3 regions of the Shewanella sp. YQ_9 genome follow, and region 2 is predicted to be linked to each of the others. Evidence: predicted binding sites of a transcription regulator. Region 2 holds the regulator's gene; each other region holds the start of a gene.
The links. Region 2 encodes sigma-54, which starts transcription at its own class of promoters, with help from an activator protein. Its sites were predicted from a motif close to GTTGGCACGNNNNTNGNNT; they were not measured.
Positions count from the first base shown of each region.

Region 1: ACF8D4_RS12720 (TorF family putative porin) is a predicted target of sigma-54. The motif match lies at 4,526-4,544, and genes of this name have one in related genera.
Region 3: ACF8D4_RS04200 (FimV/HubP family polar landmark protein) is a predicted target of sigma-54. The motif match lies at 2,910-2,928, and genes of this name have one in related genera.

Region 1 is NZ_JBICJO010000039.1:144,410-150,331, forward strand. It holds gene ACF8D4_RS12690 (GGDEF domain-containing protein) at 41-1,774, shown strand; gene ACF8D4_RS12695 (DUF3016 domain-containing protein) at 1,771-2,295, opposite strand; gene ACF8D4_RS12700 (hypothetical protein) at 2,576-2,881, shown strand; gene ACF8D4_RS12705 (DUF4240 domain-containing protein) at 2,888-3,397, opposite strand; gene ACF8D4_RS12710 (hypothetical protein) at 3,517-3,912, shown strand; gene ACF8D4_RS12715 (HU family DNA-binding protein) at 4,085-4,357, shown strand; gene ACF8D4_RS12720 (TorF family putative porin) at 4,624-5,316, shown strand; gene rimK (30S ribosomal protein S6--L-glutamate ligase) at 5,340-5,922, opposite strand, start outside.
Region 2 is NZ_JBICJO010000065.1:6,183-12,104, reverse strand. It holds gene rapZ (RNase adapter RapZ) at 1-189, opposite strand, end outside; gene ptsN (PTS IIA-like nitrogen regulatory protein PtsN) at 186-629, opposite strand; gene hpf (ribosome hibernation promoting factor) at 632-919, opposite strand; gene ACF8D4_RS18065 (RNA polymerase factor sigma-54) at 951-2,414, opposite strand; gene lptB (LPS export ABC transporter ATP-binding protein) at 2,510-3,238, opposite strand; gene lptA (lipopolysaccharide transport periplasmic protein LptA) at 3,235-3,768, opposite strand; gene lptC (LPS export ABC transporter periplasmic protein LptC) at 3,755-4,315, opposite strand; gene kdsC (3-deoxy-manno-octulosonate-8-phosphatase KdsC) at 4,312-4,863, opposite strand; gene ACF8D4_RS18040 (KpsF/GutQ family sugar-phosphate isomerase) at 4,863-5,840, opposite strand; gene ACF8D4_RS18035 (calcium/sodium antiporter) at 5,871-5,922, opposite strand, start outside.
Region 3 is NZ_JBICJO010000014.1:136,530-142,451, reverse strand. It holds gene fabB (beta-ketoacyl-ACP synthase I) at 1-464, shown strand, start outside; gene ACF8D4_RS04210 (4-phosphoerythronate dehydrogenase) at 630-1,760, shown strand; gene ACF8D4_RS04205 (aspartate-semialdehyde dehydrogenase) at 1,761-2,777, shown strand; gene ACF8D4_RS04200 (FimV/HubP family polar landmark protein) at 2,944-5,922, shown strand, end outside.

The DNA of each region.
Region 1 (5,922 bases), on a different contig from region 2:
TAGACTCTATCCGATTTGGGGCCTGGTGAGGTATTGCAGTTTGATGGCCATAGACAGGATTGCTGAGCTTAGAAGTGTGTTGGATAAAGAGGATATCACCGCACTGTTTCAGCCGATTATCAACATAGACAGCAACAGTATTCATGGCTTTGAAGCCCTAAGCCGCGGCCCCATAGGCAGCAGCGTTCATTCTCCATTTCATCTGTTCAGAACCGCCGAACGACTGGGACGCCTCTCCGAGCTGGAGACCTTGTGCCGCCGGGTCTCCATAGCGCAATTCCAGCAAAGACAACTGCCGGGCAAGCTGTTTATCAATATCTCCCCCAAGGCACTGCTGGATCCAAGTCATCCCAAGGGGCAAACACTCAAACTCTTGCAACAGTTCGGCATAGCACCATCCAATGTGGTGATAGAGCTGTCGGAACAATACCCGGCCGATGACATAGATCAGCTCAAAGCCTGTCTGGATCACTACCGCAATCAAGGGTTTCTGACCGCACTCGACGACCTTGGCGCCGGCTACTCAGGCCTGCGCCTCTGGTCAGAACTCTCGCCCGACTATGTCAAAATTGATCGCCACTTTATCCATCAGATAGATAAGTTTCCGGTTAAACAGGAGTTTGTCCGCTCCATCATAGAACTGTGCCAAAGCCTGACCTGTAAAGTCATCGCCGAGGGCATAGAGACAGAAGCCGAGCTGACGATACTGCGTCAGCTCGGGATCACCTATTGTCAGGGCTTTTTGCTTGGCAGACCCGAGGCGCAACCTGATAGACAACTGCAGACCCGCTATCTTGCCATTCGTCAGCAGGAACAACCGAGATACAACGAGGCAGCAGAGAGCCTGTGCCATCAGGCGCAAACCTGCTGCTCTGATACCGAACTCAAGCAGTTGAGCGAACGCTTTCTCTCCCAGCCGGAGCTTCAGTGCATAGTGGTGCTGGAGCAGAAACAACCCTTGGGGCTGGTCTATCGCCATCGACTGATGGAGCTGTTTTCCCGGCCCTATGGCCGCGCCCTTCATGAGCACCAGGCGGTCACAGAGCTCATGGACAAAGATGTGCTTATGGTCGATGCGGCCACGCCGCTGTCGCGGGTGAGTCAAAAACTCACCGCCAAGCCTGGTACCGAAATAGCGCAGGAATTCATTATTCTGCGTCAGGGCGACTTCATCGGTCTGGGCCATACCCGCGAGCTGCTGCAGCGCATCACTGAACACAGAATACAGACGGCGCGCCACGCCAACCCATTGACTGAATTGCCCGGGAATGTGCCCATTCAGGAAGAGCTGCAACGGCTGCGCAAACTGCGACAGCATTTCTATCTGGCCTATTTTGATCTATGCCATTTCAAACCCTATAACGACATCTACGGCTTCAGTCGCGGTGATGAAGTGATAAGGGCTGTCGCCGGCCTGCTTAGACAATACGGCAAGGCGCAATTTATCGGCCACGTGGGTGGGGATGATTTCGTAATGATAGGCACAGAGCCGCAACTGCTCGGGGTTTGTCAGCAAATATTGGCAGAGTTTGAACAGGGCAAGAGGCAGTTTTTCAGTGACGAGCACTGGCAACGACAGCACTTGTTTGCACAGGACAGACAAGGGCAGGAATGCCTTCAACCGCTACTGCGCCTCAGCGTCGGAATACTGCCACCGCCATTGAGTCTGGACGCCAGCGAGCATGAGTTGTCCCGCTTGTGTGCACTGGCAAAAAAACAGGCCAAGCACAGCACCCAAGGGCTGTGCTTGCTGGAGATGCCGAGGACGGCTTAGAGTTTAGGCTTGAGTGTTTTCTGGAACCAGTCTTTCAGCATTCTTTCTTCATAACGGAAGCTGTCGCTGTTAATTCTGTCTACATGGTCGAGAAACTGCATATCAGTCAGCTTTTCATCGCCGGCAACGACCACCTGATCGCCTTCCAACAAGCGATAACTGAAACTTATCTTGGGCGGATAAACGTTCTTGACTACACGTATATCGTTGGCGGTAGCGCCAAAGGTAGGCCGCACATCGCCGGCCAAATCCACATCTGTGACTGTCAGTTCCAGCTTTTGGTTGTCTTTTAGAGATGAGGAAACGTCTTTATCCAAGGCTTTGGTCAAGGTCTCGAACAGACGTTTTTCGTAACGGGATTGCAGCTCGCTGGCAGACTTGATGTCCCGAAAATCCTTGGGTGACTGCCACTCAATTTTTACCTTACCCGACTCGGTAACCGGGTTTTCATCGACCTTGTCGGCCGCCAGCGCCGAGCCAGAGGTCAGGGCAGCTGCAAGTAACAGATATCTGATTTTCATATCAGCCTCCTTTGGGAGCGAATGTCAGTATGCATTTGGTTCAAACTCAGAGTATAAAATTTAACCTGAATCCGGGCTTAACGCAAAACTAATATGCGAACATCATCCTGTTATAAGTGATTATTTTATTTTGTTATTTTTCATAGACACCCAAAAAAATGCGTTAACCTGAGTATCAATTTGTAGCAGCCCCAACAAGCTTTAACACAAGGCTGCTTGAGTCAGGCCCGAGGAAGTAATCTAATAGCAGAGCTAAAAACCAGTCACAACAGGAGCGCCAGTGAAATTTTCGCCGTCTTTGCTGATTACCTTGGGACTATTTACCGCCCTGGGAATTGTTCTCGTCGCCATCAATCAGGATGCCAAACCCAAGGGGCCGGAAACCTGGAGCGCCTTCATTTATACCCATGGCTTCGATTCGGGGCGTTATATCAAAGAGGACGATTTTGGCGACTATGCCAGCTGTAAGGCGTTTGCCATCGAGAAGTCCCAGGCCTCGGAGGGGGCACCTTGGGAGTGTGGCAGCTACTGCCGCTTCGACTCCCGCCGCCAAGGCTTTCAGTGCGAGCAGATGCGCAACGACTAAGCCTGCTTAGAAAGGGAAACGGGCGCTGAGCTTGGGGTAAAGCTTGCGCAATGCCTTGGGTTGATCGTTGAAACGTTTACCCTTGGGCTGACTCAGCCCCGAAGGCACAAAAGGCAACTCTTTCCCGGTACGGGTCTCGTATAGCTGGCCGGCCAGCAGATCTATCTCCTCAACAAAAGGATAAGCATAGCCATTCAGCTGCGGCCAAACATCCAGTTCCCCCAGCGAATCCGCTGCATTGCAGGCCGCCTGATAACGCTCCTTACCCAGAGTCACCAGGAAGTTGCGAAACTCGGCAAAGCCATAATCTGAATCGACTCCGGCGATGATGTAAGCAGCTCCCCAGAGATCCCAGCTGTAACTCAGCCTGAGCTGCCGGGCAAAGTGTTTATCAAACTCTGCCAGCTCATCATCGCTAAGACCTTGCAGTTTTTCGGTCAAACGCGCCTGGAGTTGTTGTTGGTCCTGTTCTGGATAGTCGCGGCTGACCAGCTCCCAAAACTGCTCTTCTGTCATTGAGTGTTATCCTGCCAAAAATGTCGGCGGTTATTTTACCGCAAAAAGCGATTAAAATCCGGCTGGACTCCCCCCAGGGCTTTCCATAGACTTAGGCCAATTTCTCACAGGAGTCATTTATGTCCATTTCAAGACCAATACCATTGGTACTGCTTTGTATCCTCTACCTGGTACTGGCTGTGGTAGCACTGTGGCGCACCATCAGCACCGGCGCTGTGGATCTGTTTACCTTGGGAGTCATCCCTGTATTGGTAGGCATAGTAATGCGCACATCCTGGTCATTGTGGGCATTGCGTATCTATCTCTTTATTCAGACTCTGGGACTCATGGCATTTGCCACTACGGCTTTGGTTGCACTGCAGATTACGCCGCAGGATGTCAAACTGGAGCTGGCAGGGCGAAATATCCCCTTGCTGCCGCTGGCGGCTGTGTTGCTGGCCTTGCTGTTATTCCAGTATTGGGTGGCTTTTTCCGGCAGGACCAAGCGCTTTTTGCAGCAGGAAAAGTCTGACTAGATCGCACTGAATTTAAGGAAATCGGCGACCGGCTCACAATTTTGTGTCTTTTTGGTTAAAAAATAGCGGATAAAGCCCAAGAAGCCCGCTGAAAGGCCTTTTCAAGCCAAAAACCTTATGGCATGTTAGATGGGCAATAATAACTTATCGACGGAAAGAAGAGACGCTCCAGATGAACAAAACTGAACTGATCGCTAAAATGGCAGAACACGCCAACCTGTCCAAGGCAGAAGCTGCCCGCGCACTCAAGTCGTTCGAAGTAGCAGTGACCGATGCCATGAAAGAAGGAACTAAAATCTCCATCGTAGGCTTTGGCTCTTTCGAAACTTCAACCCGTGCAGCCCGCACTGGTCGTAACCCGCAAACCGGTAAAGAGATCCAAATCCCTGCCGCCACTATTCCCAAGTTCAAGGCCGGCAAGGCACTGCGTGACAGCGTCAACTAAGCCGCTTTTCACGGATGAAAGCGCCTCATATTGAGGCGTTTTTTATTGCCTGAGGTTCCCAACACTCCATTGCACAAAAAAAGTGCAACCCGCCCCAGCGAAATGCAACATTTCCTTAACCTGCATCACACTCAAAAGCTAACCACATGTATTTAATGCCTATTTAAACTTGGCACAGGATTCGCTCATTCCGCACAGACAATAACGAGTATCTGCACCGGTCAAGCTTGCCCGGCTCCAGAACCCAAACCATCGAGGGGATGAGAATGAAACACACCAAGTTTTCACTGTCAGTTATTGCAGGTCTGTTGTTGGTGGCCGGCGAAGCCCAGGCCGCTGTATCGGGGAATATAGGTGCCGCCTCCAACTATCTGTGGCGCGGCACCACCCAGACGGATGACTCTGTCGCCGTTCAAGGCGGTATAGACTATAGCCACGACTCGGGTTTTTACCTGGGAACCTGGGCCTCCAATGTCGACTTTGGTGACGATACCAGTTACGAGCTCGATTTTTACGGTGGTTACTCCGGCACCATAGGCGAAGACTTTGGCTATGACATCAGCTATCTCTACTATGGCTACCCGGATGCCGAAGGCGATATCGACTTTGGTGAGCTGGCGCTGACTCTCAGCTGGAAGTGGTTTGAGTTGGGTTATGCCAAGGTGGTTAACGCCGGTGATGACGTGGCCGCTGCGCCAATGGATAACAAGGATTTGAGCTATATCCACGCCGGGTTCAGCTATCCCATCACGGAAACCGTGACGCTGACGGCACACTATGGTTATTCAGACGGTGATGTGGTGCAGAGTTGGTTCGGGGTTTCCGACTACGCCGACTACCACTTGGCCATCAGCAAGGAAACCGGCATAGGCTCAGTCTCCTTTATGGTGGCCGATACGGATCTGCCGGACGACGATGCCAAGATAGTGCTCAGCTATGTCTATGAGTTCGAATTCTAAGGATGGGAAAGCCCGAGGCGCAATCAGGCGATGACAGGACGATTGCGTTTACGGGCGGCAACCATTTTTTCGATATGCTCCACTATCGGCTCGGCCACCTTGATACCTGTGGTTAACTCTATACCTTCAATACCCGGAGCCGAATTGACTTCAAGCACCAAGGCGCCGCGCTCGGAGCGAAGAATATCCACCCCGGCAACAGCCAGCCCCATCGCCTTGACCGCATCAATGGCTGTCTTGCGCTCCTGAGGGGTAATCTTGATTTTCTCGGCGCTGCCGCCCAAATGCAGATTGGAGCGAAAATCCCCCTCCGGGCCCTGACGTTTCATGGCCGCAACCACCTTGTCGCCCACCACAAAGCAGCGAATATCACTGCCGTTGGCTTCTTTGATATATTCCTGCACCAGAATATTGGCCTTAAGCCCCAGAAAGGCTTCAATAACGCTCTCGGCGGCCTTTTTGGTTTCGGCCAGCACCACGCCTATCCCCTGGGTGCCTTCCAAAAGCTTTATCACCAGCGGCGCACCACCCACCATGGCGATGAGATCAGGAATATCATCCGGCTTGCTGGCAAAACCTGTGACCGGCATACCCACCCCTTTCCGG
Region 2 (5,922 bases):
CTGATCCGGCATATTGCGCACATCTATGCTGATGGCGACCAGATCATTGCTGCCACGGAGGTTTTCCAACAGGCTGCCAATCATGGGCAGGGGGAGATTATCCACACAGTAGTAACCCAGGTCTTCGAGTACCCTGAGGGCAACGGATTTTCCGGAACCGGAGCGGCCTGAGACTATGGCGAGTTTCATCCTGTGATCACCTGATAGAGTTCTGTTTCGTCGCTGGATTTTCGCAACTGCTTGAGTATCGCCTTATCGCTGAGCTTTTCAGCCATGGCGGATAGGGTACTCAGGTGTTGCTGACATTGATCTGCGGGCACCAGGAGGGCGAACAGTATGTCCACCGGCTGGTTGTCTATGGCATCGAAGGCGATAGGCTCTTCGCATTTGACCAGCACGGCAATCGGCTCTGTAATGTCCGGTAGTCTGCCATGCGGAATCGCAATACCATTACCTATACCTGTGCTCCCCATCTTTTCGCGGGCCAAAAGGCTTTCAAAAATCGCTTGAGAGGAAAGGGTGGGGTACTGGGCGCTAGCGAGATCGCTAATCAGCTCCAGTACCTTTTTCTTACTGCCCGGAGTGGCACAGGTAGTGCACTCCGGCCGCAGGATGGTACTCAGTTCCATCGTTAGTGTTTTGTCAGCTTTTCTTTGTGTTTAATGACCTGACGATCCAATTTATCAATCAGAACGTCGATGGCGGCATACATGTCGGCATGTTCAGAAGTTGCATAGACTTCGCCGCCTGTGAGGTGGATCTTGGCTTCGGCTATCTGTTGCAGTTTTTGTACATTGAGCACAACGTGCACATTATTGATCTGTTCGAAATGGCGTTCAAGTTTAGAAAACTTACTTTCCACGTAGTCACGCAGTGAGTCGGTGATCTCGATATGATGTCCTGTCAGGTTGATTTGCATAGAAAGATTCCTCCAATTTCCAACTGTGGATTTATAAACTCTTACGCTGGTTCGACGGTGGTATCATCATAGCCTCGCGATACTTGGCTATGGTGCGTCTTGCAACGTTGATTCCCTGTTCTGCCAGAAGTTGCGCCATCTTGCTGTCGCTCAAAGGCTTCTTCTGGTTTTCCGCTGCCACGAGCTTCTTGATAAAAGCCCTGATCGCCGTGGAAGAGCATTCTCCGCCATCTTCGGTGCCGACATGGCTGGAGAAGAAGTACTTCAATTCAAATATTCCCCTGGGGGTATGCATATACTTTTGAGTGGTGACCCTGGAGATGGTCGATTCATGCATCTCGACCGCCTCGGCAATATCGTTGAGCACCATGGGTTTCATGGCCTCTTCACCATATTCAAAAAATCCCTGCTGGAACTGCACTATACAGTTGGCCACCTTGAGCAGGGTGTCGTTGCGGCTCTCCAGGCTCTTGATAAACCATTTGGCTTCCTGAAGATGACCACGAATAAACTGGCTGTCTGATTGACTGCGGGCGCTACGGGCCATGGCAGCATACTGCTGATTGATCCCGAGTTTGGGCATACAGTCCGGGTTGAGTTCTACTACCCAGCGGCCGTTTTTCTTCCAGACACTGACATCAGGGATCACATATTCCTCGTCCATCGGCTGCACCAGCAAGCCGGGGCGGGGATTGAGACTCTGGATAAGGTTGATGGCGTCACGCAGTTGATCTTCCTTGAGCTTGGTCTTGCGCATCAGGGTGCGGAAGTCACGGGCAGCAATGAGATCCAGATGTTCGTCAATCAACAAGCGGGCGTCGGCCAGATGTGGGGTGTCGGTGTTGAACTGTTGCAACTGGATCAGCAGGCATTCGCGCAGATCTCTGGAGGCGATGCCGACAGGGTCAAAGTGCTGGATCCGCTTGAGTACTGCCTCGACTTCATCGAGCTCAATCTCAGGGTTGCCCATGGCTTCGAGGATCTCCTCTGTGCTCTGGGTCAGATAGCCCTGCTCGTCGATGGCATCAATAATGGCGGTGGCAATGGCGTCGTCGGTATCGGAAAACGGGGTCAGGTTCTTCTGCCATTCCAGATGTTCATAGAGACCTTCGCTGGTTTCACCCTGGAAGGGCATATCATCTTCACGGCCCATGGCCGGCCCTGAGGCGCTGGCGGCGGTAAAGACTTCGTCCCAGGTGGTATCCATAGGTAATTCATCCGGCATAGACTCATTGTTCAATGCCTCTGAGGTTTCTACCGTGGAACCATCTTCCTGCTTGGCGCTCAACTCGCCGGCGTCGTTTTCCTTGTGGTTGTCGTCGATAGCGTCATCCTGGTTGTCCTCGGCCATTTCCAACAGAGGGTTGGCTTCCAAGGCTTCCTGGATTTCCTGCTGCAGCTCAAGGGACGACAGTTGCAGCAGGCGAATAGCCTGTTGCAACTGAGGTGTCATGGTCAACTGTTGACCCAGTTTGAGCTGGAGTGACGCTTTCATTATACCGCTAATCCCTACTCGTTATTTTTCAAGGAAAAAATTCAATAATAACAAACTATAATACCCGGAATTGCCACCGGATGACATGATCCTAACTATAGCCTGAATTGTTCGCCTAAGTACACAGCACGCACTTGCTGGTTGTCCAAGATTTCAGCGGGTGTGCCCTCGGCGATCAACTGCCCATGGCTGACTATGTAGGCTCGCTCACAAACGTCGAGTGTTTCGCGAACATTGTGGTCTGTGATCAGCACCCCCAAACCGCGGGACTTAAGCTGTTCGATGATTTTCTTGATATCGATAACTGAGATGGGATCCACACCGGCGAACGGCTCATCCAGCAAAATGAACTGTGGATTGGCGGCCAATGCCCGGGCGATTTCCACCCGGCGGCGTTCGCCGCCGGAGAGGGACATCCCCAGGCTGTCACGTATGTGGGTAATATGGAATTCTTCCAGCAACTGTTCGAGTTGTTCCTCGCGCTCGTCGCTGTTGAGTTCTTTGCGGGTTTGCAGCACGGCCATGATGTTGTCATGCACCGACAGCTTGCGGAAAATACTGGCTTCCTGTGGCAGGTAGCCTATGCCTTTACGGGCTCGCAGGTGCATGGGATCCAGGGTCAGCTCGTCGTCGTCAATGAAGATACGGCCCTTGTCACTCTGTACCAGCCCAACCACCATGTAGAAGGTGGTGGTCTTGCCAGCCCCGTTGGGGCCCAGCAGCCCCACGATTTGGCCGGTATTGACCGACAGGCTGACGTCTTTGACGACGTTGCGTTTCTTGTAACTCTTTGCCAGATTCTGTGCCGTCAGGGTGCTGGTCATTGCGGCTCCTGCTGCTGTTCTTTCTTGTTGAGATCCTGATAGTTTTCCGGCTGGATAACAGTGGTTACCCTGTCTTGGCCTTTGCCGCTGCTTTCCGCTTCCAGCTGCTGCTTGTTGATGTCGTAGACTATCTTCTCGGCGGTTACTTCGCTGCCGTCTTGTTCTACTTTGGCCTGGCCCAGCAGGGTCATGATACGACTGTCTATGTTGTAGTGGATCTCTTTGGCCTTGGCACTGGCCAGACGGCCGTCTTCCAGTTTCTGGGTATAGGTAGCGGGTGAGCCCTTGGCCACCAGGATCCGCTCGCCACTCTTGTCTTCTGTGTAAGCCGTGAGTTCATCGGCCAGCAGTTTCAAACTGCCCTGGGTGACTGTGACAGGCCCGCCGTATACCACACGCTTGTTTTTGATATCGGCAAACTGATTGGCGGCGCTGATCTGTACTTTTTGCAGCAGATCTTCTTCAATGGCCACTGCCGACAGGCTTGTGATGCACAAGAGGGCACCGATAAAAAGCTTACTTGGTTTCATAGGTTCCTTTCACCTGACTGGTCAGCTTCACTTGCTGAGCATTGAGATCGGCGTACAGGCCGGATCCCTTGATATTAAAGTCTTTGCCTTCGATCAGGATCTCGCGATCTGAGGTCATGATCATGGTGTCCAGATCCAGCTCCACATAACTGGTTTTCAGGCTCTGGATCGGTTCATTGGGGCTAATGGCGTCGATGATAACATTATTTTCAAGTACAACTCGGTTACTCTTGCGATTGAGCCTGCCCTCGTTGGCAGACAGACGCCACTGTGCCTCGCCCTTGTCCGGATAGACCAGATAAACCGGTTGGTTGAAGAAGGTCTTTTCACTGGCTTCATAATGTTCCATGTGCGCCGCGGCGACCCTACTGGCGACATTGCCCTGCTCATCAAAGTTGACCGAGCGCAGGTCATCGGCGACAAAGTCAGGCCTAACCACATCCACAGGCGCCTCACTCTGTTGAGCGTTGCGCTTGTTCTGCACCTGCCAGTAAAGGATAAGTGCAGTGGAGAAAAACAAAATAATGGCCAGGGTGACCCTATTCATATACTCATTCCGTGGGCATTTTCAAATTTGTCCTGACTGAGCAGGATAAGATCCGCCAGCTCCCGGAGTGCACCATGGCCGCCGGCAATCTGAGTGACCATGTGGCAGTGCTGCCTTACCCAAGGATGGCCATCGGCTACGCAAACCGCCAGCCCCACTTGCTTCATTACCGGCAAGTCGACAATGTCGTCACCTATATAGGCCACTTGTTCAGGCTCGAGGTCATAATGCTTAAGCAGCGCCTCATAGGGCTCCAGCTTGTTGTCTATGCCTTGATAAATCTTGTCTACCCCCAGGGCTGTCATGCGGTTTTCGACTATCTGGGACTTGCGGCCGGTGATCACCGCCACTTGAATGCCGCAGGACAGCAGCGAGCGTACCCCATAACCATCGCGGGTATGGAAGGCCTTCAGCTCTTCGCCGCTGTTGCTCATATAGATGCGGCCATCGGAGAAGACACCGTCGACATCACAGATAAGCAGTTTGATTTTGGCGGCTCTTTGCCAGTTATCTTCGCTTATGGGGCCGTAAAAACCTTGATGACTCATCAGATAACCCCCGCCTTGACCATATCCAGCATATTGAGTGCCCCAATTGGCTCATTGGCGCCATTGATGACGATAAGACCGTTGATGTCATTCTCGTCCATCACCTTCAGCGCCTGAGCTGCGAGGATATTGTCACCACTGGTGATGCAATTCCGGGTCATGACGTCGCTGATTTTTGTGGTACGCAGGTTGACCCCGGCGTCTATGACACGTCTCAAATCACCATCGGTGAAAATACCCACGAGTTGCTTCTGCTGATTGACCACGGCGGTCATACCCAGGCCCTTCTTGGAGATCTCATACAGGGCGTCGGTGATACAGATATCTTCTGTGACCAACGGCAGCTCTTCGCCTTTGTGCATCACATCGCTGACCTTGAGCAGCAGCTTGCGTCCTAAAGCGCCGCCGGGATGCGACAGGGCAAAGTCATCTTTGGTAAAGCCCTTGGCTTGCAGTAGCGCGACCGCCAGGGCATCTCCCATCACCAGGGTGGCCGTGGTGCTGGAGGTGGGTGCCAAGCCCAGCGGGCAGGCTTCTTCCTGCACCTTGATGCACAGATGCAGCTGTGCCAGTTTGGCCATGGTGGATTCTGGCTTGCCTGTCATGGAGATCATAGGGATCCCCTGGCGCTTGATGACGGGTATCAGGGTCAGAATTTCGCTGGACTCGCCCGAGTTGGAGATAGCCAATACGATATCGTTTTCACTCAACACCCCCAGGTCGCCGTGGCTGGCTTCGCCCGGGTGAACGAAGAATGCCGGGGTGCCCGTGCTGGCGAGGGTGGCAGAAATCTTGTTGCCTATATGGCCCGATTTCCCCATCCCCATCACTATCACCTTGCCGCTGCAGTTGAGGATCAATTCGCAGGCTTGGGCGAACTCGGGGGAATCAACAAACTGGTACAGGTTATCCAGTGCTTGTTTCTCGATATCTATTACTCTGCGGCCCCATTGGCGCAGTTGCTTAGCTTCTGCCATAGTTGTCTCTCGTCTTTTTGCCCTTCATCGCTAGTGGGATTGAAACAGGCTGTATTGATAGCCGATGAAGCTTATCAGTAGT
Region 3 (5,922 bases), on a different contig from region 2:
AGATTTATGCCGAAGTCATCGGCTACGGCGCTTCATCAGACGGTTATGACATGGTTGCCCCAAGCGGTGAAGGTGCGGTGCGCTGCATGAAGATGGCGCTGGAGTCAGTAGATACACCTATCGATTATGTTAACACTCACGGTACTTCTACCCCTGTCGGTGATGTGCGTGAACTGGAAGCCTTGCGTGAAGTTTTCGACGGCCAGATACCGGCGATTGCCTCAACCAAGTCGCTGACAGGCCATGCCCTGGGCGCAGCCGGTGTTCATGAGGCTATATACAGCCTGTTGATGCTTGAAGGAGGGTTTATCGCGCCTTCCATCAATATCGACAATCTGGACGCGGCCGCAGAAGGTATGCCAATTGTGCGTGAATACCGCGACGCCGAGCTCAACACTGTTATGAGCAATAGCTTCGGTTTCGGCGGCACCAACGCCACACTGGTGATGCGCAAGTACAAGTAAGCGCCTTGATTCAGTGAAACAAGAAGGAAGCCGAATGGCTTCCTTCTTTGCTTATGAGCTGACACAGAACTTGTTAGTAGCTTCCTTAAATGTGCGCCGGACTCAGACAAGTCTGCAGGCCGCTGATAGAATAGCGGCTTAATCCACAACAGAGCAGGAAAGTCGATGAAGTTGGTGGTTGATGAAAATATGCCCTATGTGCAGCCCTTGTTTGCCGAGCTGGGGGAGATAGTGGCTGTTGATGGTCGTCATCTGGATGCGGCAACGGTAGCCGATGCCGATGTCTTGCTGGTGCGTTCGGTCACCAAGGTCAATGAGGCGCTGCTGGCAGGCGCACATAAACTTAAGTTTGTCGGCAGTGCCACCATAGGGACAGATCATGTGGACAAGGATTATCTGGCGTCCCGTAATATCCCCTTTTCCAATGCCCCAGGTTGCAATGCCACCGCAGTTGGCGAGTATGCTTTTATCGCCATGTTGGAGTTGGCCAACAGGTTTGATACTCAGCTCAAGGGTAAAACCGTTGGCATAGTTGGCGCCGGCAATACCGGCTCGGCGCTGGCGCGCTGCCTTGAAGCCTACGGAATCAAAACCTTGCTCTGTGACCCCTTACTGGCCAAGGCTGGAGACAGCCGCCGTTTTGTCAGCCTGGATGAACTGATTGCCGGCGCCGATATTGTTAGTCTGCACGTACCTCTGACCAGGGATGGCGAACATCCTACTTGGTATCTGTTTGACGAGCAGCGACTGGAGACATTGAAACCCGGCTGCTGGTTGCTTAACTGCTGCCGCGGTGAAGTGATAGACAATCGCGCGCTGATCCGGGTCAAGGCCAAACGGCCTGACCTCAAGTTGGTACTGGATGTTTGGCAAGGGGAGCCCAACCCCATGATGGAACTGGTGCCTCTGGTGGAGTTTGCTACCCCGCATATTGCCGGTTACAGCCTGGAAGGCAAGGCCCGGGGCACTTTCATGTTATATCAGGCCTTGATGGCGATACTCAATCGCCCGGCGGACAAGTCGCTTGCCACTCTATTGCCCGAGCGCTGGAATTCCCGGCTCGATATCAGCAGTATGCCCGATGAAAAGGCATTATTGTCTCTATGCCGATTTATTTATGATCTACGTGATGACGATGAAAAATTCCGGAAAATGCTGAAAAACCCCGCAGGTTTTGATGACATGAGAAAAAATCACCGCCATAGGCGAGAATTCAGTGCTTTGACTCTTTCAAACGCCGGGGGTTCTGGGGTAGATTGGTTGTCTCATTTAGGTTTTTCAGGAGTCGGTCTGTAAATGTCGCAGGAATTTAACGTTGTCGTATTGGGTGCCTCAGGGGCTGTGGGTCAAACCATGATAGAAATCCTCGAGGAGCGTAACTTCCCGGTGGCGAATCTGTTTCCACTGGCCAGCAGTCGCAGCGCCGGTGAAACTGTGAGTTTTCACGGTAAACAGGTAGAGATCCTCGATGTGGAGAGCTTCGACTGGACTCAGGCGCAGATAGGCTTCTTCTCTGCCGGTGGCGATGTTTCGGCCAAGTGGGCGCCGATAGCGGCCGATGCCGGTTGTGTGGTGATAGATAACACCTCCCACTACCGTTACGACCTGGATATTCCATTGGTTATTCCAGAGGTCAATCCACAGGCGATTGCCGACTTCCGTAACCGTAATATTATCGCCAATCCCAACTGCTCAACCATTCAGATGTTGGTGGCGCTCAAGCCTATCTATGATGCCTTTGGGATCAGCCGTATCAATGTGGCCACGTATCAGTCGGTTTCCGGTACAGGCAAAAAGGCGATTGAAGAGTTGGCGGGTCAATCTGCCAAGCTGCTGCAGGGCTTGCCTTCAGAGCCCAAGGTTTATGATAAGCAGATAGCTTTCAACGTGTTGCCGCATATAGATAAGTTTATGGAAAATGGCTACACCAAAGAAGAGATGAAGATGGTTTGGGAAACCCAGAAGATCCTCGGCGACAGCGAGGTTTTGGTGAACCCTACCGCGGTACGGGTACCTGTGTTCTATGGCCATTCGGAAGCGATTCATATCGAGACGCTGCAGCCGGTTGATGCCGCGGAAGTCAAGGCGGTATTGCGGGATGCCGAAGGCGTGGTGCTGTTTGAAGATGATGATGATTATCCGACAGCTGTCACCGAAGGTGCCGGTAGTGACCCTGTGTATGTCGGCCGGGTGCGCAAGGATATTTCCCACGATCTGGGTATAGATCTTTGGGTGGTCTCTGACAATATCCGCAAGGGCGCTGCGCTCAACAGTGTACAGATAGGCGAAATCCTAATCCGCGATTATCTCTAGAACTCTTTGTTTCTGTTGAAAAAGCCTGCAAGCAGCAGGCTTTTTTTGTTTTGCAAATGTGAACAGTAGCAGGGCGGACATTTCTGGTTTATAGTAATCTCAATAAATACAAATGCCTAAAGCCAGTCGTCAGTTGGCGAAACCAGCGCTTGAAAGGGAAGAATGGATGAACTTTCGCACTTCATATCTTGTTGGCCTGATGGCCGCTTTTTTTGCCCTGAACCAAGGTACTCTCATTGAACCCGCCCATGCAGAAGGCCTGAAAATTACCGGCCCTGATGGTCAGGTGCGCCAACAGGTACGCCAGTATGGTCCGACTACGCCATCAGACACCTTTTGGAGCATTGCCCAGAAAGTCAGACCGGATTCCAGTGTCAGCATCTATCAGGTCATGGCCGCTATATTTGAGGCCAACCCGCACGCCTTCACCTCCAATAATTACAACAGCCTGGAACGGGGCATGATACTGCTGATCCCTTCTAAAGAGGTGATGCAGGCTATTCCCCAGAGTATGGCCAGAGCCCGTGCCGAGCAGGACGACAAGAGCTGGTCTTCCGGTAAGCCGCTAAAAGCAGATGATGGCAAAATTGAAACTGCCAAAGCCCCCGAGCGTGAAAGCCAAGCCGCAAAAGAGCCAACGTCGGCCACCCAAACTCCAACGGCGGCGCAGCCATCCAAGGTAGCTACAAGTGCCAAGGAAAACAGCGCGCAGCCGAAAGTCAGTGAGCCATCGACTGAGCCAACTCAAGTGGCTGCAGACAAATCGCCAGCCACCACAACCGAAAACGCAGCCACGGAAGCAACTCCGGAAACGGCCGACGACAACAGCATTGAAGCGCTGCAGAGCCGCAATCTGAGCCTGACCGATGAACTGGGACGCGCGCAGGACATGCTCACAGTGGCTAATACCGATAACCAAGGGCTGCAAGCGCAAATCGATGAACTGAATCAGCGTCTGTCTGTGTTGGAAGAATCGCTGCAGGCCAGCAAAAAGCAGGAGCAGCAACTCAAAGCCGAAAATGCTGAACTCAAGCAGCAACTTCAAGCTGCCAGCACTACGGCTAATGAGCCGGACGACCTCTGGCGCAGCCTGATGGACAACCCGTTGTTACTGGCCCTGGCCGCGGCCATACCCGCGGTACTGCTGTTGTTATTGCTATGGAGCATGCTGCGCCGCAGACGTAAACAGAGTGATGCCCAAGCACCACAGACCGAAGCGGCTCCAATGGCTGCCGCGGCTGTCGCCGGCGCGGCCACAGCCGAGATGGCCAATGCCGACGATGAATTGGCGGTGCATCTGGATGATGATCCGGACGATTCCATTGATTCACTGCTGGATGTCGACAGCTCAGCGCTGCAGCCTGAGCCGGAAGTTGAGAGTGACAACGAGCAGATGGACATGGCGCAGGAGATGTTCATCGACTCGGGAGAGGGGGATGACGCCCAAGAGGCCGAAGATGAAGGCCAGTCCCTCGATGATCTCTGGGCCGAAGCCATGGGCGAGCAGGAGTCGGGTGAGCAGGAAGAACCCGCTGAAGAAGACTTGGACTCACTGCTGGCCGGATTGGACGATACCGATAAACAGGAAACCATTCCTGAAGAGTTGCAGGCCGAAAGTGTTCCAGCATCAGAGCCTGAGCTCAGTGAAACCTTACCCGAAGATGTGACGGCTGCTTTCGACCAGAGCTTTGAAGCCGAGCTTGAACAGAATCTCAATCTCGAACCCGAAGAGCAGAGTTCCGAGCCTGAATTGGATACAGAGCTGCAGAGTTTGGATCTGGAGAGCCAGCCCGATGACAGCGCTGTAGTCATTGATGAGGATGAAGATCTCAGTGCCGCCATCGCTGCCGAATTGGCCGAAGATGAGCAGGCTGAAGAAACTCTGGATGAGACACAGGAAGCCGATCTCGATGCGCTGCTGGCCGGGTTTGACGTCAAAGAAGACACAGAACCTCAAATTGAAGACGGTACTCAAGTTGAAGACGATAGTAAGACTGAAGCTGAGGAAGATCTCAGCGCTGCCATTGCTGCCGAGCTGGATGAGGATGACTCAGCTGATACTGAGCTGGGCGAAGAAGCTGACATTGATGCCTTGTTGGCTGGATTCGACTCGCCGGCAGAAGAGAGCACTGAAACGGAAGACTTAAGTGACGCAATCGCCGCAGAGCTTGAAGATGACAATGTTGCCATAGACTCCAGCGATACAGAGGCAGACATAGATGCCTTGCTGGCAGGCTTCGATGACTTGGGCGATGCTGTCGAGACTCAGGAAGCTGAAGCAGAGCCGGTTCAAGCTGAGGAAGAGAGTGAAGATCTGGACGCCTTGTTGGCAGGGCTTGCGGATGACGTAATTGCGATAGATAACGCTGATGAGGCGATAGCTGAGACTGGCGAGGAAGATAGCTCAGAGGTTGAGTCTGATGATGCCACTGAGCGCAGCGATGCCGAATTGGATGCCATGCTGGCAGGCTTGTCGCAGGCTGAGGACTTGGATGAGCCTAAGAAGTCCGATGAAACCGATACTTTAGCCGATGAGAGCAGGGATACCGACAGCGCGCCACAAAGCGCTCAACGCAGCGACAAGGATTCCGGCTTCTTCGACGATCTCAAGGCCGGCAGCAAGAGCCATGATCCCCATATTCTTGAGTGGGAGCCCTCCGCACCCAAAGAGCCTTTGGTTGAGGAAGAGCCCTCAGCGCCAAAAGAGCCTTCAGCGCAAGAAAAGCATTCTGCTGAGCAAGAGCCTTCAGCCATAGAAGAGCTCTTGGCTCAAGAGGAACTCTCTAACCAGGAACAGGCTGCTGATGTTGAAGACAGCCTAACAGATACCGAGCAGGCTCTGGATATTGATCTGGCCCAGAATACTGATGACAGTGACAAGAGCCTGAGCGACGATGACCTGTTGGCCGCTTTTTCTGAAAACGTTGCCAAGGAAGCCGAGGCGGATGAGGAATTCAGTCTCGAACTGGATGATGATGACTCGCTGGATCTCGAAGACCATAAACTGACAGTGGATGAAGCACTGGCGGCTCTCGATGCCAAAGAAAAAGGCAAGGTGGCTTCCAGCATGGTGCCTGAGCACGATCTCAGCGCCTTCCAGAAAGAAAACGGTTTTATCGATATTGAGCGCCTGCTCAGTGAAGCC